2 regions of the Lactobacillus kullabergensis genome follow, and region 2 is predicted to be linked to the other one. Evidence: riboswitches for the same ligand, from Rfam matches in the RefSeq annotation. Region 2 holds a riboswitch; the other holds the start of a gene.
What was found. A riboswitch is a leader RNA that binds a small molecule or an ion and turns the genes downstream of it on or off. The one in region 2 is predicted to bind lysine.
Positions count from the first base shown of each region.

Region 1: linked by a shared signal. The riboswitch ahead of lysA (diaminopimelate decarboxylase) and the one ahead of DKL58_RS00785 (ABC transporter substrate-binding protein/permease) in region 2 are both predicted to bind lysine.

Region 1 is NZ_CP029477.1:1,906,432-1,916,930, reverse strand. Features, by position in the region: gene dapF (diaminopimelate epimerase) at 1-346, opposite strand, end outside; gene DKL58_RS09010 (aspartate kinase) at 364-1,716, opposite strand; lysine riboswitch at 1,998-2,176, shown strand; gene lysA (diaminopimelate decarboxylase) at 2,261-3,574, shown strand; gene dapD (2,3,4,5-tetrahydropyridine-2,6-dicarboxylate N-acetyltransferase) at 3,584-4,294, shown strand; gene DKL58_RS08995 (N-acetyldiaminopimelate deacetylase) at 4,299-5,438, shown strand; gene dapA (4-hydroxy-tetrahydrodipicolinate synthase) at 5,457-6,377, shown strand; gene dapB (4-hydroxy-tetrahydrodipicolinate reductase) at 6,379-7,137, shown strand; gene DKL58_RS08980 (aminotransferase class I/II-fold pyridoxal phosphate-dependent enzyme) at 7,156-8,343, shown strand; gene DKL58_RS08975 (aspartate-semialdehyde dehydrogenase) at 8,340-9,407, shown strand; gene DKL58_RS08970 (ABC transporter permease) at 9,674-10,499, shown strand, end outside; gene DKL58_RS08965 (ABC transporter permease) at 10,497-10,499, shown strand, end outside.
Region 2 is NZ_CP029477.1:159,417-169,915, reverse strand. Features, by position in the region: gene DKL58_RS00805 (NAD-dependent protein deacylase) at 1-34, shown strand, start outside; gene DKL58_RS00800 (TerC family protein) at 165-944, shown strand; gene DKL58_RS00795 (DUF488 domain-containing protein) at 939-1,298, opposite strand; gene DKL58_RS00790 (DNA-3-methyladenine glycosylase) at 1,343-1,975, shown strand; lysine riboswitch at 2,105-2,281, shown strand; gene DKL58_RS00785 (ABC transporter substrate-binding protein/permease) at 2,390-4,015, shown strand; gene DKL58_RS00780 (amino acid ABC transporter ATP-binding protein) at 4,015-4,764, shown strand; gene DKL58_RS00775 (alpha/beta fold hydrolase) at 4,828-5,745, opposite strand; gene DKL58_RS00770 (hypothetical protein) at 6,012-6,383, opposite strand; gene DKL58_RS00765 (hypothetical protein) at 6,764-7,075, shown strand; gene DKL58_RS00760 (replication-associated recombination protein A) at 7,224-8,546, opposite strand; gene DKL58_RS00755 (SLAP domain-containing protein) at 8,707-10,230, shown strand; gene DKL58_RS00750 (SLAP domain-containing protein) at 10,427-10,499, shown strand, end outside.

The DNA of each region.
Region 1 (10,499 bases), 270 kb from region 2:
CCGGCTGACAACTGACACGCAAATCGCTTTGCATTGTTTCGACTTTGAAAGATTGCTTGTGAAATTTTTGCGCTAGATAACGGCCCACAGTCCGTAAGCCATTGCCACACATGGAAGCAAAAGAACCGTCAGCATTAATGACCTGCATTTTGCCTATGGCTTGTGAGTGCTGCGAATTGCTGACTACTAACAAGCCATCAGCTCCGTTTAATAATCCTGTGGCGGAGTTAGTTATTTGTTGGGCCAAATTAACTAATTCATTTTTAGTTAAAGGGTTTTGCAATTGGGTTTGATCTAGTAGAAAAAACGTATTCTGTGAACCGTGAACTTTTTGTAGTTGTACCATAAAAATTGCTCCTTAAATTAATTAAAAAACTTATGATAGATTTCTTTAACGGCAGCTGCTGCGTCTGCTTTTTTAGTACCCAGCATAATTGAGATCCTTGAAGCACCTTGGTTAATCATATGAATTGCAATATGCTTTTGTGCCAAAGGCAGCGTGATATTCTTCATTACCCCAATTTTGTTTTTCATTCCTTCTCCTACAACCATGATAATGGCATAGTCATCAATCCACTCTAATTGATCAGGATTAAGTGCCTGTTGAATTTCAAGACACATTTGCTGGCGGATTTGTTCATTAAATTGGCGTTTGTCAAAAATCACAGTTAAATCGTCAATTCCTGAAGGCATGTGTTCATAAGATATATTAAATTTATAAAAAATTTGTAGTAATTTAAGAGTAAAACCGACCTGTTTATTTAGCAAGTATTTATGTAAATATAATGCGGCAAAATGACCAGAACTAGCTACTCCTGTAATTGTACTTTGAGGCTGAAAATTATTTTCAGGTACGATCATTGTCCCCGGCAAATCTGGATGATTGGTATTTTTGACATTAATTGGTATTTGCCCTTCAATTGCAGGAATAATCGCTTCATCGTGAAAAACTGAAAAGCCTGCATATGACAGTTCCCGTAACTCGCGGTAGGTCATAATCTTAACGGCATGGGGATGAGCAATTATTCTAGGATCAGCAGCGTAAATAGCATCGACATCAGTGAAATTTTCATAAAGGTCAGCGTCAAGTCCCCGTGCCCAAATTGCTCCGGTAATATCAGAACCACCACGAGAAAAAGTAGCAATTAAACCGTCTTGAGTAATACCGTAAAAGCCGGGAACAATTAATAAGTCTGAAGTTTGAGCCCATTTTTGCAAATTGCTGTAGGTTTCCGGCAAAACCTCGGTGTCACTGGGATTATCAGTCACTATAAAGCCAGATTCCTTTGGGTCTAAGAAACGAGCCGGTATATGTAGACTTTGCAAAATTAAAGTCAGAAGCTGTGCATTTAGTTTTTCCCCATGCGCTTTAAAGCCTGCCATTAAAAAATCTTTACTTGGATAAGAAACTTGAGGCAGATTATATAATTCCTGCAATAGAGGCTTTAATAATTGTTCGGGTATTTTAAAATAAGCGGCAATGTCATGATACCTTGACCAAATTTTTGAAACAGTTTCACTATAATTTTGTTTATTAATTGTTTCCCGGGCATATTTTATTAATAAATCTGTTACTTTAGTGTCATTTTTATATCTTTTTCCTGGCGCTGACGTAACTACGATTTTACGAGCCGGATCAGCATTAATAATTTTTAAAACTTTTTGAAATTGTTCACCGTCCGCTAGAGAACTACCACCAAATTTTACAATTTTCATGTTAATACCTTTCACAATTAAATTTAATTTAAGTAATTAGTATTGGATTTTAACATTAAAATTTTAATCTTCAACCGAAAAAGAAAGTTGCTAATTAATAACGCTATTATTTTTCTTAAGAAAACTTTGGTAAAAATACTCTCGATAAATGCCGGTATTAATAGCATTTGTTATAACTTTAAAAAAATCAATTGTAAAAAATAATTTTGCGGATTTGAAAATCAAAAAATATTTACCAGCAAAAATGGTTGACAATCATATTAATTAATAATAATATTTTAATAAATCGAAGAGGTTGCAACCAACAAAAGTAGCTGGTGGAGTTTCTGCAAAAACTAAGAAGCCAGTCAAAGGGGCGGTTGCCGAAGCGTTAGTTATTGCGGTAATTAATTAGCTGGGACGTAATCTAACAGGTTACGGACTGTCGCAATTTTATATTCGCGGAGCGCTATCGACAAAATTGATACCAGATAATAACTTGAAGGTCTCTTTTGTTAGGCACAACAAAAGAGCCTTTTTTATTTAACAAAAGGGAGAGACTTAAATGGCTGCTAATGATTATTACCAGACTAACGCTCAAGGTCACTTGGCAATTGGTGGAGTAGATGCATTGAAATTGGCAAAAGAATTTGGTACTCCATTAGTTGTTTATGACGTACAAAAAATCAAACAGCAATTTCAGGCTTTCCAAAAGGCATTCGCAGAAGAAAGTGTAAATTATGCAATTAGTTATGCCAGTAAGGCTTTTGCTACAATTGCGATTTATCAGGTAATTAATGAACTTGGCGGACATGTTGATGTTGTTTCTGGCGGCGAATTGTATACAGCCTTAAAAGCAGGATTTCCGGCAGAAAAAATCAGTTTTCATGGTAATAATAAGACAGCAGATGAGTTATTAATGGCTGTGCAAAACCATGTCGGTGTCATTGTTTTAGATAATTTTTATGAAATTAAGTTGCTGACGCAAATTTTGCAAAAAACAAATGCTCAAGTGCAAGTAATGCTGAGGCTAACTCCAGGGGTCTCAGCACATACTCACGAGTATGATCAAACTGGTCAAGAGGACAGTAAATTTGGTTTTGATATTAGATCAGGCCAAGCCGAGCAGGCATTTTTAGAGGTAAAAGCTAATAAACAGATGGACTTGATTGGCTTGCATGCACATATCGGTTCACAAATTTTGGCAACAGCGGGTTTTAAGCTGGAAGTTGAAAAACTTATGCAACTGGTCAATAACTGGAAACAAAAATATGATTACCAGCCTCAAGTCTTAAATTTAGGTGGCGGGTTTGGCATTAGATATACCAAGCAGGACAAAGTTTTGACTGCGCAAACTTTTATCAGTCAAATAGTGCAGACAGTTAAAAAATGCATACAAGAAAGTCACTTAAAAATGCCGGCTATCTGGATAGAACCGGGTCGTTCAATTGTAGGAGAGGCTGGTTATAGCTTATATACAGTTGGTGCACGCAAAGAAGTACCGGGACTATTGCCTTACGTTACAGTAGATGGTGGTATGGGAGATAATATCAGACCGGCACTTTATCAAGCACAATATGAGGCATTATTAGCAGAAAATCCTCATGCAGAGCCTGAAGAAACTGTCAGACTGGCAGGGCGCTATTGTGAATCAGGCGATATTCTTATTAACGAACTGGCACTGCCTCAAAGTAAACCAGGTGATGTAATTGCAGTTCTGGCAACTGGAGCTTATGGCTATAGTATGGCTTCAAATTACAACCGTGTTCCACGGCCAGCCGTTGTATTTGCAGAAAATGGTCAAGCACAAGTAGTAGTTACACGTGAAACTTATGCGGATCTAATTAGCCATGATCGCTTTTATCAAACGAAAGGATAATTAATAAATATGAAAAAAATGTCGGCTGCTGAAATCATTGATTTCATTGCTAATTCAACCAAAAAAACACCAGTTAAAGTATATGTCAAAGGTGAAATGGCTAAATTGGACTGGCCTGAAGATTGCAAAATTTTTAATGAAACTCACACCGGTGTCGTTTTTGGAGATTGGCAAGTCTTGGAACCTTTTTTAGAAAAAAACGCCAAGAAGATAACATATTATCAAGTGGAAAATGTCAGTCGTAATTCTGCCATTCCATTATTGGATTTAAAAAATATTTCCGCCAGAATTGAACCGGGTGCGCTTATCCGTGAAAACGTTGAGATAGGGAAAAATGCTGTAATCATGATGGGTGCAGTCATTAATATTGGTGCGGAAATTGGTGAAAATGCCATGATTGATATGAATGCTGTTTTGGGCGGTAGAGCAATCATTGGTGCTAACAGCCATGTAGGAGCGGGTGCCGTAATTGCCGGAGTTGTCGAACCGGCTTCAGCACAACCTGTGAAAATTGGCAAAAACGTTTTGATTGGTGCTAATGCCGTGGTTTTAGAAGGAGTCCAAGTTGGCGACCATGCGGTAGTAGCCGCCGGGGCGGTAGTAACAAAAGATGTGCCTGCGAACAGCGTCGTTGCCGGAGTGCCGGCAAAAGTTGTTAAAATGCGTGATCAAAAAACTGCCTCTAAGACAGGAATTGAACAGGGATTAAGAAAGCTGTGAATTAATGTTAACTTCTGAGCAACTTGTTAAAATCCGCCGCGATTTACATCAAATCCCTGAATTAGCCTTGCATGAACACCAAACACAAAAATATTTATTACAGATTATTGGCAATTTTACTCAAAAATATATTGAAGTTCGCACATGCCCTGAGCTGCCCACAGCAATATTGGTCAGGGTTAAGGGAAGCAAACCGCAAAAAACAATCGGTTATCGTGCAGATATTGATGGCTTACCGATCGAAGAAAAAACGGCTTTGCCATTTGCTTCTCAAACTCAAGGTCAAATGCATGCCTGTGGTCACGATATCCATATGACGGTGGCTCTAGGAATTTTGGCTTATTTTTGTGATCACCAACCCCTGGATAATTTACTTTTCTTTTTCCAGCCGGCTGAAGAAAGTGAAAGTGGCGGCAAAAAAGCCTATGAAGCTGGAATTTTCTCTGGTAAATGGCGCCCCGACGAATTCTTTGCCTTGCACGTTACTCCTGATTTGCCTACTGGCACAATTGGCTGCCGTTTAGGAACATTATTTGCGGGAACAACTGAAATCAATATTGATTTGTACGGTAAGGATGGGCATGCCGCATATCCGCAACAAGCTAATGATATGGTAGTAGCTGCAGCTGCTTTAATAGAACAAATTCAGACAATTATATCTCGCAGTATTGATCCCATTGCAAGCGGAGTTATTACAATAGGAAAGATCAGGGCTGGAACAGTTAGAAATGCGATTGTCGGCCATGCTCATCTTGAAGGAACTATTCGCGGACTAACCCAAAAAATGATTGAAAGAATCGATCAACGACTGCGGGATGTGACTCAGGGAATAGCGCAAAGTTTTAATGCTAAGGTTGATTTGCAGCTTAATCAGGGTGGTTATTGGCCAGTTGAAAATGATCCGCAAATTACAGCAGAATTCATTAATTATATGAAGGAAAATCCTCAAATTGATTACCAAGAGATGCAGCCGGCTATGACAGGAGAAGACTTTGGCTACTTGCTGGCACAAATTCCCGGTACCATGTTCTGGCTGGGCGTGAACGATAATTCTCAACTCCATTCTGCAACATTTAACCCACACGAAGATGCAATAGTAATAGGAATTAAAGCAATGGTAGGTTTTTTATTGAGTCATATGTAACTCAAAAGGAGAGAAAGCATGACTAATTTTGACAAGGCAGATTTAATGACTGCGATAATTACGCCCTTTAATAAAGAAGGAAAAGTTGACTATCCTGGTCTGAAAGAATTAGCAGAACATTTAATTAATACAGGCAGCAATGGTTTTGTCATTGGCGGTACGACTGGGGAAACGGCAACCATGACTCATGATGAAAAAATAGAACTATATACTAAGTTTGCTCAAATAATTGCAGGACGAGTACCTGTAATTGCGGGCACAGGCAGTAATAATACTGCACAAACTGTTGCGTTTACCCAGGAAGTAGGACAAATTCCCGGCATTGATATGGCTTTGGTAGTAGCGCCATACTATAACAAGCCGAATCAAAGAGGAATTACAGCTCACTTTGAAACAGTGGCAGCAAATTCTCCCGTACCAATTATCATTTATAATATTCCAGGACGAACAGGAATTAAGATTAGTAAAGAAACCTTGGTTGACCTCTCTCATAATCCTAAAATTGCTGGCGTTAAGCAATGTACTGATTTAGAAGACTTAGAATATATTGTTGAACACGCAGCAAGTGACTTTTTAGTGTATACAGGCGAAGACTTGCAGTCTTTAACTGCTAAAGTTTTAGGGGCAAAAGGAGTGATTTCGGTAGCTTCTCATGTTTATGGCTCGGCCATGCGTGAAATGTATGATGATTTAGATCAGGGTCAAGTAGCTGCAGCAGGGAAATTGCAAAGACGACTAATGCCGAAGATGCAAGCCTTATTCATGTATCCTTCCCCGTCGCCAGTTAAAGCCGTCTTAAATGCACAAGGGCTGCCAGCTGGTGGTTGCCGCCTGCCTATTGTGGACTTAAATGAAGCAGAAAAGCGGCAATTAGCTGTTCATTTAGGTTTAGCTGAATCGGCTTTATTGCATAAACTGCCGTTAGAACTAGGAGTATAATATGAAAAAAATTTTGGTAGCTGGAGCTACAGGATCTATGGGTAAGCAAACTGTCCAGTTGGTAGAAAAATTACCTGATTGTCAATTGGTAGCAGTTTTGGCACCAACGGCATCTAAAAGTGCAGAATTTGGAGCTTCAGTTAAAAGCTTTGATAATTTGGCTGCTGTCAATATTGCTACCGATATTTGGATTGATTTTACCACCCCACAAGCAGTTTATGAAAATACTAAATTTGCTTTAAAGCACCATATGCATCCCATTGTGGGAACAAGTGGTTTAACCCCAGATCAAACAAAAAAGCTGCAAGCAATTGCACAAAAAGAAAAAATTGGTGGCATTATTGCTCCAAATTTTGGTTTGTCAGCTGTCTTATTAATGAAGTTTGCGCAAGAAGCTGCCCGTTATTTTCCTGATGCAGAGGTCATTGAAATGCATCATGCTGATAAAAGGGATGCACCTAGTGCAACGGCAATAGCAACTGCAAAATTAATAGCAGCTAGTCGTAATCCAGAAAATTGTTCCCAAACTGCGAAAGATTCTACAGCTCGCGGTGCTGATTATGATGGCGTCCCTGTTCATTCCGTTCGCTTGCCAGGATACGTAGCTCACGAACAAGTGCTTTTTGGAGGTCCTGGAGAAGCTTTAACAATCAGACAAGATTCATTTTCCCGTTCTTCATTTATGCAGGGCGTGAAAGTGGCCTTGAGTCGGGTAATGGACTTACCAGATTTAGTGGTCGGTTTAGACCAGATTTTATAATTTATAAGGAGAACAAAAATGCCACAATTAGCTACTGATTTAACTTCTATTATTCATACACCATTAGAAAAAATCCCTCCTTCTGGTATACGTGCTTTTGCCCAAAAAGTTGAGGACATTCCAGATTTAATAAAATTAACCTTAGGAGAACCTGATTTAAATACACCTGAACATGTTAAAAAAGCAGCTGCTCAGAGCATTTTAGATAATGATTCACATTACTCTGCTCAAAAAGGAACCCCCAGATTACGCAAAGCCATTAGCAATTTTTTACAGCGCAAGCAAGACTTAACTTATGATCCTGACAGCGAAATTGTAGTCACAGTGGGTGCAACTGAAGCTATAGCCGCAACGATGCTGGCTTTGTTTCAGCCAGGGGATGAAATTATTGTACCGACCCCCTCTTATGCCCTTTATTTCCCATTGATTCAATACACTAAAGCTAGGTTGGTTGCTATCAATACGGCAGGAACCAATTTTGTGTTGACCCCTGAAGATTTAGAAAAGACACTGGATGAGCACCCTCATGCTAAAGCAATTTTACTGAATTATCCTACTAATCCAACTGGCAGGGAATGTCCCAGTTCTGTTTTAGAGCAAATAGCACCAATCATTAAAGAGCATCACCTTTATGTGATTTCTGATGAAATATACAGTGAGCTGACTTATAACTTTAATCACGTATCGATTGCGCATTATTTACCCGATCGTACCCTACTAATTAATGGCTTATCCAAGTCTCATGCGATGACCGGTTACCGTTTGGGTTATGTAACTGGACCAGCCGATCTAATTAGCTTAATTGCAAAAATGCATGCATTCTTAGTTACAGCTCCATCAAATCCGGCACAAGCAGCAGCAGCTGAGGCCTTAGAAAATGGTGATCAGGATCCGGCAGAAGCACGACTAATTTATCAAAAACGGCGTGACTATATTGTTGGTGAATTAAATAATATGGGTTTAGAAACTCATGCCAGTGAGGGTGCATTTTATGTTTTTGCTAAAATACCGGCAAGTTATGGTAAGGATGATGAAGCCTTCGCACTGGATTTGGCTCATAAAGCCAAAGTTGGTGGCACTCCGGGTAATGCTTTTGGTCCTGGCGGAGAAGGCTATATTCGTTTTTCTTATGCTGCGAGTGATGAAAATCTACATACAGCTATGAGTCGAATTCAAAAGTTTTTAGCAGAAAAGGGTGAGAATTGATGAGAAAATACGCAGTTGCAATTTTGGGCGCTACAGGTGCAGTAGGTCAACGTTTAATTAGTGAATTGGAAAAAGCAGCAATTCCAGTCAAGCAAGTTAAGTTGCTGGCTTCCAAGCGTTCAGCAGGCAAGAAGTTACAATTCAAAGGGCAAGAAATTACAGTTGAAGAGGCACAACCTGAATCATTCACTGGCGTTGACTTGGTTTTATCATCTGCTGGCGGTGCTGTTTCAAAAAAATTGTTGCCTGAAGCTGTAAAAAGGGGGGCAGTGTGTGTAGATAATACTAGTGCTTTCCGGATGGCTGATGATGTTCCACTAATTGTTCCCGGAGTTAACGATGACCAATTAGTTAATCATCATGGCATTATTGCTAATCCTAATTGCTCGACCATTCAGATGGTTGCCGCGCTTTATCCGCTTCACGTTAAGTGGGGTATTAAGCAAATCATCGTTTCAACTTACCAAGCGGTTTCTGGCGCTGGCAAAGCGGCTTGGGATGAACTACTGCAACAAGCACAAGATAGGCTGAATAATCAAAAAACTGAAGCCAAAATTTTGCCAACTGCGTCTGCTAAAAAGCATTATCCTATGGCATTTAACCTGTTACCGCAGATTGATGCTTTTGAAGATGATGGCTATACGCACGAAGAATGGAAAATGATTCATGAAACCAAAAAGATTTTGTTTAATAATCAGGATTCAAAGCAAATAAAAGTTACTGCTACTTGTGTTCGTGTGCCAGTTGAAATTGGTCATGGTGAAACGGTTTATTTCACCTTAAAAGATCAGTCAGCGACTGCTGCTGAAATAAAGCAGGAAATTGAGCGGACTCCCGGGTTAGTTTTACAAGATGATCGGCAAAACCAAATTTATCCGCAACCGCTTTTAGCAGCAGGTAAAAAAGAAACTTTCGTTGGCCGTATTCGTCCAGACCAGGAAAATCCCGGTGCGTTTAATATGTGGGTAGTTGCTGATAACTTATTAAGGGGCGCTGCCAGCAATACCGTGGAAATTGCAGAGTGTTTAGTCAGAGATAATTTGGTGCGTGTCCCTGATAAGTAATGTTTTTGTTAATAAATAAGCCAAACTTTGGGTTGTTCAATATTTAATATAAAAATTAACTCTTTTAAACTGATTTAATTCAGTTTAAAAGAGTTTTTTTGTTTAATGTTCGTAATGCTCTTGATAATACACGTATGGCAATCTTAAGCACTTTCATTAGTTGAAAAATACAAACTATTTAATGAACAATGATAAATTTTATTCGTATTTGATGTTGACAGCAGATTAAAAATTAGATAACCTAATATACAAAGCGGAGGTAATATATGAATCGCAAAACAGCAGTATGGTTGTTAATTCCTGCATTCTTGGGAGTATTGGTATTCACTTTTTTCCCCTTAATTCAAATTGCAATACCAACATTCCAAAGTAAAAGTGGCTTCTTTTCACTTTATACGCAATTTTTAAAAAGTTCTTTTAATTGGGCAGTCATTGGACGTAGTTTTCTAATAGCAATTGTAACAGTGATTGTTGTTTTGATCCTTGGAGTGCCTATTTCTATCTGGATAGGAAGACAAAAAACAGTAGTTAGACAAATACTAAATTTGCTAATCCTTTTTCCCATGTTAACCAATGCAGTTGTAAGAAACTTTGCCTGGATTATTATTTTGGGACATGATGGAATCGTCAATAAAACTTTGCTGGCATTGCATCTAATTAAGTCACCGCTAAATATACTTTACACTAATACCTCTATTATTATTGGTTCAGTTTACTTGTTTTTACCAATTATGATTAATTCATTAATTGGCAGCGTGGCTGAATTAAATGTGGAGATTGAAGAAGCTGCAGCCGTTCTTGGATCCAGTCCTTGGCGAACATTATTTAAGGTGATCATTCCTCAATTAACTACTGGCATTTTAACTGGCTGCATTTTAGTGTTTGCCGGAACAATGACAGCCTATACTACCCCAGAAATTCTTGGTGGCAACCGCCATCTGGTAATGGCGACTTTGATTTATCAGCAAGCAATGACGTTGGGCAATTGGCAAAATGCCAGCGTTATCTCATTAATTTTAATTGTTATTTCTGCTCTTTCAATGTGGCTCATGAGGAAGCTTAGCCAACATTTAGATCGGAGGCCAATTAATG
Region 2 (10,499 bases):
TGCGGATGCACTAAATGTTTTTAAACAGCTTTAACTAGTTTTTAAAAAGAAAGCCCTTTAAACCAGCAGAATTACTTTTTTACCCGGATGCTATAAATCACTTGTGCTAAAATACGACACAGTAATCAAAAATAAATCTGGACTAGAAAAGAGCTTTTAATTAAATGGCAATTTTTAAAATGTATGCTCCCTTTTTCAGTGGAAGTAATTGGATTCACGTACTGACCAGTGGCAAAGATTGGCTCGTCATCTTAACCCTGATTCTAATGGAATGCTTGCTTTCTGTTGATAATGCAGTTGTTTTGGCAGCTCAAACCAAGATTTTGCCTGACAAGAAACAACAGGAAAAGTCATTATTCTATGGTCTTTGGGGCGCATACATTTTTCGCTTCATTGTGATTGGCATTGGTACTTATCTGATCAATTTTTGGGAAATTAAATTAGCAGGAAGTCTCTATCTTTTCTATTTATCGTTCAAGTTTTTTTACGAGCAAAAGCATCCCCAAAAAAGAGCAGTCAACACAAAAATTACAACTGAAAAAAGTCCCAACCATGCTTCCAAAAAGGGCAAACATTTTTTGTCGCTTTTCTGGCGGACCGTTATTTCAATTGAAGCAATGGATATCGTATTTTCAATTGATTCAGTTTTAGCTGCCCTAGCGGTTTCCAATAATCCGGTAGTAGTATTAATTGGTGGCATGATTGGTATCTTATGTATGCGCGGTGTTGCCGAAATCATAATCAAATTGATGGACATTATTCCTGAACTGCAACCGATGGCTTACGTTTTAATTGCTATCATTGCTCTTAAACTTTTATTGTCTTTACCACCGCTACATTACGAACTGCCTAATACAACTTTTGCCTTTATTGTGTTCGGTATTCTTCTCTTAACTATTGCTTTTCATTTTATACGAGCAAAAAAGAAAAGACGGAAACTATAATCTTTGTTCAACGTATTCTTTGAGCACAACTGCCTGGTTGTGCTCTTTATTCTTTGCACCATAAAGAAAAAGGACATCTTGTTTTGCAAGCTCAGCTTTAACCTGAGCGACAAAATTGGCAGTCACAGGATTGTGTTCTAATTCAGCAACGTACTTTTGCCTAAACTCAGGATATTTAGTATCATCGTGATTGAACCACTTACGCAATTCGGTGCTGGGACCAATTTCTTTGACCCACTCATCCAAATTAGCATCTTTTTTGCTTTTGCCTCGTGGCCACAGACGATCAACTAAAATGCGGTAGCCAGCAGGCTGCTCATGTTCGTAAATGCGTACTAATTTTATCTTTGTCATTGTAATATCTCCTTTTAGTTTAAGTTTACTACACGGAAGAAAAAATGAATTATTCAACTTATTTCTCTAATAAATCAACTGCTGCCATTACTAAAGATTTGATTGGCAGACCATTAACATATAATGATGGCCAGAATATAATGGGTGGCTATATTGTAGAGGCTGAAGCTTACTTAGGCGTTAAAGACCGGGCAGCACATTCTTATGGCGGTCATCGCAGCCCGGCTAATGAGGGCCTTTATCGTAAAGGTGGAACTATCTACATTTACGCCCAAAGACAGTATTTCTTTTTCGATGTCGCAACACAAGAATATAATGAGCCGCAAGGAGTTTTAATTAGAGCCATCGAACCAGTCTGGGGCATAGAGCAGATGATTAAAAATCGTGCCGGCAAAAATGGGGTGCTTTTAACTAATGGTCCTGCGAAAATGATGCAGGCTTTTGGTATTCACAGTAAAAAGTGGAATTTACACCTCTTATCTGACTCTCCATTTAAAATTGATTTAGATGATAATCATAAAAAGTGGGCTAAGGAAATTAAAACCAGTGCCAGAATTGGCGTGAGTCAATCCGAATTAGAATGGGCCAATAAAAAATTACGTTATTATACAGCAGGTAATCCCTATGTTTCCAGAATGAAAAAAAGTGCTTATCAAAAGGATAATGGCTGGCAGTGAGAGCAGGATCACCGTGCCCTTTTAAAATAGTAAAAGATAATAAATGAGATAATTATAAAATATTTTTTAAATAAAATTATTGACAAGTTACTCTTAATAGCCTATTATTTTTCTAAGTTAAATAATTTCCAATGCAATAGAGGTCGCGGTCGTTACGAAACTAATCTGAGTGAGCGAACACTTTGAAGATTAGCGTAAGAATTACCGCCGAAACAAGAATGTTGTTCGTTTCAATCTTCTTGTTGGGCTGCAAGAGAATATTTTGCAGACTGTCCCGGTTAGTCCCCGGGGAGCGCTATATGATTTGTTTAAAAAATAGATTATAACCTCGTTGTTTTGTGTAACAGCGAGGTTTTTATTTACGCTTTTATTGTATTGGCTTTATTTGAAACATATTTTGTGGAGGTTTTCAAAATGAAGTCAAGATTTAAGTGGTTGGCTACCTTAGTTGCCTTATTCACTTGTTTGGGCATTGGGGCTAATTTTAGTCTAAATGAAGTTAACGCCAAAAAGGACGATGGTACGCTAAAAGTCGCCATGGAAGCTAATTATCAGCCGTACAATTGGACACAGACTAATAATGCCAATGGTGCTGTGCCAATTGAAGGGTCGAAAGAATACGCCAATGGCTATGACGTTAAAATTGCCAAAATTATTGGTCAAAAATTACATAGAAAAGTAGAAGTTGTTAAGACCGAATGGGATGGTTTACTCCCCGCTTTGACCAGTGGCAAAGCTGATTTGATTATCGCTGGGATGAGCCCAACAGCTGAACGTGAAAAGGCCATTAATTTCTCTAAGCCATATAGAAACAGTACTTTTGTGGTAATTACCAAGATTAACAGCAGATATGCCAACGCTAAAAAGCTGACCGACTTTAAGGGTGCCAAATTAACAGCGCAGCAAGGTACTTTCCACTATGATTTAATCAAGCAGTTAAAAGGTGCTAAGAGACAACCGGCTATGCGTGATTTTGCGGCAATGCGGCAAAGTTTAATTTCAGGTACCATTGACGGCTATGTTGCCGAAGACACTGAATCAACTTCCTTTAAGATGGTTGACCCTGACATTAAGTCAATTCCTGTCAGCAAAATGGCTGGTTTTCACGCTACTAAGGAAGAATCTGTTACCTCAATCGGAATTGCCAAACCTAACAAGGCGCTGCTCAAGAGTGTCAACCAAATTTTAGCTGCTATTCCTCAAGCAAAAAGGGTTAGGTTAATGACTGAAGCTGTTAAGCAGCAGCCTAAAACTGATAATGATAAAAAAGGTAAAAAGGCTAAGTCAGAACCTTGGTTAGTATCTATGTGGCGCCAATATGGCGGCATGATCTTAAATGGTATCGGCATGACGCTTCTTCTGGCTTCTGTAGGTACCATAGCAGGCTTCTTTATTGGATTGGCCGTTGGTATTGTGAGAACTATTCCTACACCAACAACCGGTGGTAAAAGATGGCTGCTCAAGTTTGTCAACTGGTTGCTTTCAGTTTATATTGAAATTTTCCGGGGTACGCCAATGATGGTTCAAGCTGCTGTTATTTACTATGGTATTGCCCAATTCTGGCACCTGAACATTGACAGAACGGTCGCCGCACTAATCATTGTTTCCATTAACACTGGAGCATATTTAGCCGAAATTATTCGGGGAGGAATTATTTCTACACCCGAAGGTCAATTTGAAGCAGCCAGCGCGTTGGGAATGACTCATAATCAAAGAATGTGGCATATTATTTTGCCACAGGCAATCAAGAACTGCTTGCCTTCAATTACTAACGAATTTATTGTTAACATCAAAGATACCTCAGTTTTGAGTATCATCTCAGTATCCGAGTTGTTCTTCGTCGGTTCAACGATTGCGAGTCAGACATTTAAGTTCTTCCCAACTTATTTGACAATTTCTGCTATCTACCTCATCTTGACCTTTACCATTACGAGAATTTTCAATTTAATTGAAAAACACCTCCAAGGAAGCAAGAATTACAACTTAATGGCAAACCAAGTTCAAGTTGGCACACCAAAAGACATGGAGGCTAAGAACTAATGACTGAATCAAACGAAACTATTTTAAGTTTAAAGCACATCAAGAAAACATTTGGTGAACACCAAGTGTTAAAAGATATCTCTTTTGACATTAATAAAGGTGAAATTGCCACCATTATCGGTCCTTCAGGTGGCGGTAAATCAACTACTTTGCGCTGTATCAACCTGCTTGAAGAACCTACTGCTGGTGAAGTTGATTTTCATGGTGAAAATGTTTTGGCACCAAACTACAATCGCAATATTTATCGTGCCAAAGTCGGCATGGTTTTCCAACAATTTGACTTGTTTGAAAATAAGAACGTTTTAGCTAATTGTATGATAGGTCAAGAATTAGTATTGAAACGGTCAAAAGACGAGGCGCGTAAAATTGCACTTGCTAATCTGAAAAAAGTAGGTATGGAGCAATACGTTAATGCTCGTCCCAGCCAACTTTCAGGTGGACAACAACAACGGGTTGCGATTGCCCGCGCTATCTGCATGGATCCTGAAATTCTGTTATTTGATGAGCCTACTAGTGCTTTGGATCCAGAAATGGTCGGTGAAGTTTTAAGCGTTATGAAGAACCTGGCCACTACAGGTTTAACGATGATTATCGTAACGCACGAAATGGCATTTGCTAAAGAAATTTCTGATCAAATGTTTTTCATTAGCGATGGAATAATTACTGAACAAGGTAAACCTGATCAATTATTCAATCACCCGCAAAATGAAAAAACCGCGAAGTTTTTAAGTAATTTTCAGAATAACTAATAAAGTCTAATTAAACAAAAAAACTGGTAAACTCACCTTGTTAATAATGTGAATTGCCAGTTTTTAGTTTGCTTGTGAATCTAAAAGCATAATAATTTCCTGATTAAATTTAGTTGGCTCCTCCCACTGCGGGAAATGACCAGAATGGTCAAACCAAATCAATTTGCACGGACTAGTAATTTTAGCAGCATATTCTGCAGTTAACTGCGAGGACACATGGTGGTCATGCCTGCCCTCACAGAAAGTAATGGGAATGGCAAAATGCACGATATTTTCAAAATTAACGTCCATCAGTTCTTCCCAGAAATATTGAATTGACTGCTTCGAGCCCTGCAAACGATGAATTAAGTCTTTAAAAGAATAATCTTTAGCCGATATAAACGGCCAAATTAATTTACGGTAGTTTTTAGCGCCATAGATTGAGCCGCCATAAGCCACAATCATTTTAGTTAATTTCAGGCTGGCTTTAGTTGGTTCGTGTACAAAATTAAGTTGATCAAGTTTGGCAGTATTTTTCATTTTTGTTCGTAAAAAAGCTTTTTGTAAGTCAATATTCCTTTTCATATTAACTACTTGACCAATTCCGATATATTGCGTAACCAGGTCTGGATACATTTGAATAAAATAGAGTCCTAAAACCGTACCCCAAGAATGACCCATGATAATCAATTTATCTTGTTTTAACCGTTTTAATAAATAAAGCACAAACTGATGAATATCTTCCACCATGGTATTAATAGATAAGTTTTCTTCAGGTGAGAATTTGTAATACGACAGACCGCTGCCTCTTTGTTCCAGATTGACAAAGATAAAGTGATCTTCTAGTTCACTATTAAACTTTTTAGTCAAAGGAATGCAGGCATCTCCCGGTCCACCGTGCAAATATAAAATGATTGGTCTCCGGCCTTGCTTTGAACTAATTGAAAAATAAAGTTTAGTGCCGTTAATTATGACGTTTTCTATTACTGATGTGCTACTCATTTTTTGCCTATATTCATATAATCACTTGTTATTATGCATACACTGCTACTTTATTTAAGTATATTATTAATGTCTCTGCTTTGTAAATTGCAAATTATATTTACAAGACTGAAGTAATTTTTATCAAAAGAGTCTACTCTAAACTAAAGAAAAAGCTATCTGAAGAGCGACCTGAGGAAACAGTATATATCAAAAGTCTGACGAACTTTACGCTAGAAAAAAGTACCAAGCATTTTAATAGCCTGGTACTCAAATCATGTTAAATTCTAATCATTTTTATCTTCAACTTTGTAAAATTTAACTCGATTGATTAAATAGTCAAGTAAGAACACACAGATTAAATTTAAGACAATAATCAAGAGTATCAATAACGGGTGGTCTTCTTTCTCATCTGTCATATTCAACAAATATAAAGTTTCAAAACTAATAGGTACGCCTTGTAATGCCAAACAGTAAATTAAATCATTTTCGACTTGGTCAATAAATGTATCTTCTTTTACTTCAAACCAAGCTGTAGCAATTATTGTCATGATGAACGCACTAATTGACCATATTAAGTTAAAATTCGGCTTATCGGAGAAAAAAAGCGCCATTCCAAATGGACACAACAATAGTAAACCAGCTCTTGCTAATTTCATTTTCATCTCATTTCCTATAATCTTTCTTTTTTAAATTATTTTAATTATTATATAATTATAAATGAAATATAATTTTAATCAACAGTATAATCAGTAATTACGATTAAATCATAAAAAATAATAAGTACTGCGCTTATTCTTATAATATTTGGCAATAAATTTAATTTATTTTTAATTACTCGCTTTACATCTTAATAGTTATGTACTAACCTATAAGTTATTATTATCATAGGTATAACTGAAATTTTAAGTTAAATTAAAACTGCTTTTTTATCTGAAAAAAAATTCAGAGAGACATAGAAAAGTTGGTATCTGTGAAAAATTTAATATTGCTTTGTGCATAATAAATCTTGGCAATATCATGATTGGAGCTATTAATAATGTTCAAAAACCAGACTACGATGAAAGAACAACTGCTAATAGATCATGGCTATAAATATTTATGGTTTATTGTATTAGGCGCATTCTTATTGGTTTTAATCTTACCGTTTTTCAAATCTGTTGATTTAAGCGTTGGCGCCTTAGGTCTTCTACTATCAGCTTTGGCGGAAGTATTGACAACATTTTTTCAACACAAACATATTACCTTTATTATAAGTTTGGTTTTAGGTTGGCTATTAGCTCTAATAATTAGTGTTATTCTATTTTTTTACATTATGTGGGCTTCAGGCAACATGCTTTTCGTTAAATAATTAGTTTAAATAAATATCGCCACAAAAAAGAAAGAGCACGAAAACAGGCAAACCACTTAAATTGTGATTTGCCCGCTTTTTAGTTAATGCTCAAATAGCAGTGTCCCGGTAATTAAAACTAATGAGGTTAGACTTTAAAAGCTGCGCGCTAATCATCGTGTTCTCTGTGCCATTCTTTAATCTGCTCCAATCTCTTTTTAAAGCGGTCTTCATGACCCTGCGAGGTTGGCAAATAATATTCATGTCCCTCTAAACTCGGTGGCATAGTTTTCATTGTCGTTAACTTGTCTTTAGCATAATGTGCGAGCTGGTAACCTTTACCATAGCCCAAATTTTTCATTAACTTAGTCGGGGCATTGCGAATTTGCAAAGGTACTGGTTCATCAATAGTCTTCTTAACATCTTCTTCAGCGGCTAATCTAGCTTTATAAACTGCGTTTGATTTCGGAGCAAGCGACAGATAAATCACAGCTTCTGTCAAATGCACATCACATTCCGGCATCCCTATAAATTGACAAGCCTGAAAGACGTTGACCGCCACATTTAGTGCATTAGTATCAGCCAAGCCAATGTCTTCACTGGCAAAGCGTACTAGTCTGCGTGCAATATAAAGCGGATCTTCTCCCCCTTCAAGCATCCGCGACAACCAATAGATTGCTGCATCTACATCGCTGTTACGCATTGATTTATGTAAAGCAGAAATAATATTGTAGTGTTCTTCCCCGTCTTTATCATACAAGACTGACTTTTGCGTGATTAATTGTCCCAGACTATCCATAGTCACAGCAATCGTATTGCCAGTTTTATGACCGTTTAAAACTGCCATCTCCAGCGTGTTTAAAGCTGTTCTGGCGTCACCGTTGGCAAATTTTGCAATGGCTTTAATCTCCTGCTCACTGATTTTGACGGTTAACTTGCCAAAACCGTTAGGGTTGCGCAAAGCATTTTGCAATAACTTGATAATATCTTTGACTTCAAGCGGTTTTAAGACAAAAACCTTGCAGCGTGAAAGCAGCGCCGAGTTAACTTCAAAGGAAGGATTTTCGGTCGTGGCGCCAATTAACGTGATGCTGCCACGTTCAACATAGGGTAAAAAAGCATCTTGTTGTGCTTTATTAAAGCGATGGATTTCATCTACAAATACCAGCGTTTTTTGCCCCACTTCGTGTTCTGCTTCAGCCTGCTTCATAATTTTGCGAATTTTAGTAATGCTGCTGTCAACCGCACTAAAATTAAAAAAGCTCGCTTGACTCTGCCGGGCAATTATTTCAGCCAAAGTCGTTTTACCGACTCCCGGTGGTCCCCAAAAAATCATTGAGGAAACCTGGTCATTATCAATGATTTCCCGCAATATTTTCCCCGGTCCCAGCAGCTGTTCTTGTCCTACAAACTGATCTAGATTTTGGGGACGTACGCGGTTAGCCAATGGTTCATTTTGCCCACTGTTTGCAAATAATGATTCTTGCTTCATCATTACATCTTCTTTATTTACTTCTTAACACTTACTACCCTAATTATACAAGCATTTGTCCGCCAGCAAAAATAATCGAACGCTTGTTTGAGATAAATTTATTAACTAGTTTAAGTTATAATTATATTGGGTACAAAGTCACACATAATGAGGTAAAAATATGAAATTTTTCAAGAAATTTGGTCTTGGCATAGCCGCAGCCGTATTAACAATTAGTCCGCTGCTGCCAAGTCTAAATCATATTCAAACAGTGCAAGCTGCGCCAAAAACACAAAAACTAGCTAAAAACAGAATTACCTTAGTCAATGACGCACCCGTATATAATCAATATGGTCAAAGACTTAAAGCAAGAAAAAACGGAGATCTATCTAAAATTGAAGCAGATGTGAATGGATTCTGTTATGTTTCTTCTTTTGATATCGACTCCTTAGATTATTACGGCACAATAATGATTAATGGGCAAAAATACTATAAAATTGGTCAAGGAGAATATATTAATGACGGTGATGTCAATAACGTTAACGGCAAAAGCTCTAAGACCGGTAAGCTGGTTTTGAATCACAGATCTGCAATCTATACTAAAACCGGTAAACTAAAAGGCAAGATTCTACCAGTTAAATCAGTCATTAACTATCAGGGTCAGGTTAAGCAAACTCAATCCAAGCAAAAATATTATTTTGCAAAATTTAACGTTTCTGAGCAAAAACCAACCTTTTATTACCTGCAGGCAGAAACAGTTAACGGTAAAGACTGTTATGCCATAGGGAAAAATCGTTATATTAGAGCAAATAACGTTGATAGTATAGATGGGTATCCTCTTATGTATAATGGCGTTACCTATGCCACTGTTCTCAAAAAGACGACAACTCAAACATTAACCAATGATTCTACTAAGCACGTTCTAAAAAAGGGGCAAAAAATTAAAGTTGATTTAGCGGTTGAACCTTGGGCAGAAGACTTTGAAGGCTATATCTATCGCCTGCACGATTATCCTAACGAATATGTTGCTCAAAACTACATTAAATTAAGAAACTATTTGCCAACATCAAGTTACGATGAACTTACATTCACCTATGTAAGGCCTAATACTACGACAAATACTAAATTCTATAATTTTGACGGTACTCCAACAGGTATCAGTTACAGGAACCGTAAGCAAAACCCCTTGACCGTTGATGGTCTTTATTACTTATGGGTACCTAGCGAAAACAAAGCAGAACTGTTTTATCACTTTTTAACCTACAGAATAGACAGAAACTATTTTGTTAATAACGACGGCACTGACCTTAAAAAACCAGAGTTTGATAAAAACAATAAACTAATTGAATCGACAGAAGATAAGATGCGTTATACTAACAGCTTTGTCAAAGCTAGTGATGTTACTTTTGCCAGTGGAATTAAACTATCCCCTCTCAATACTGCTAAAAATGCTGAGAACGATCAAAAAGTAGCAACAGATAAGGATAAGCAAGAATTACAAAGAAAATTTGAGGAAAATAAGAATAACAAGAATGTTAAGTGTGAGCAACAAAGTGCAGTAAATAATTATAATAATGCTTTGATGATTGCTTCTTCTATTTTACAATCTCCAAAAGCAACGATTGCACAAGTAAAACAGGCAATTTGGCTACTTGACACAACCAAAATTCAATTAAGTACTTTAAACTTTGCCGAATGGAGTTAAATTAAAAAATAGAGTTAGTCCACCAAACAAGAGTGGTTTAACTCTATTTTTATTGCTTAATTTGAAAACTAACTAAATCACGCGAAAATATTGAAAGACACACAAAAGTTCTAACAATTTATATAATAAAACCATTTTAAATATCAGTTTAGGGTACAATGATATTAACTTAAGCGATTTTTTGTGAGGTCATAAAATGAAATTTTTCAAGAAAGTTGGCATTGGCTTAACAGCCCTGGCTCTATCCACCACTCTATTTTTACCATATA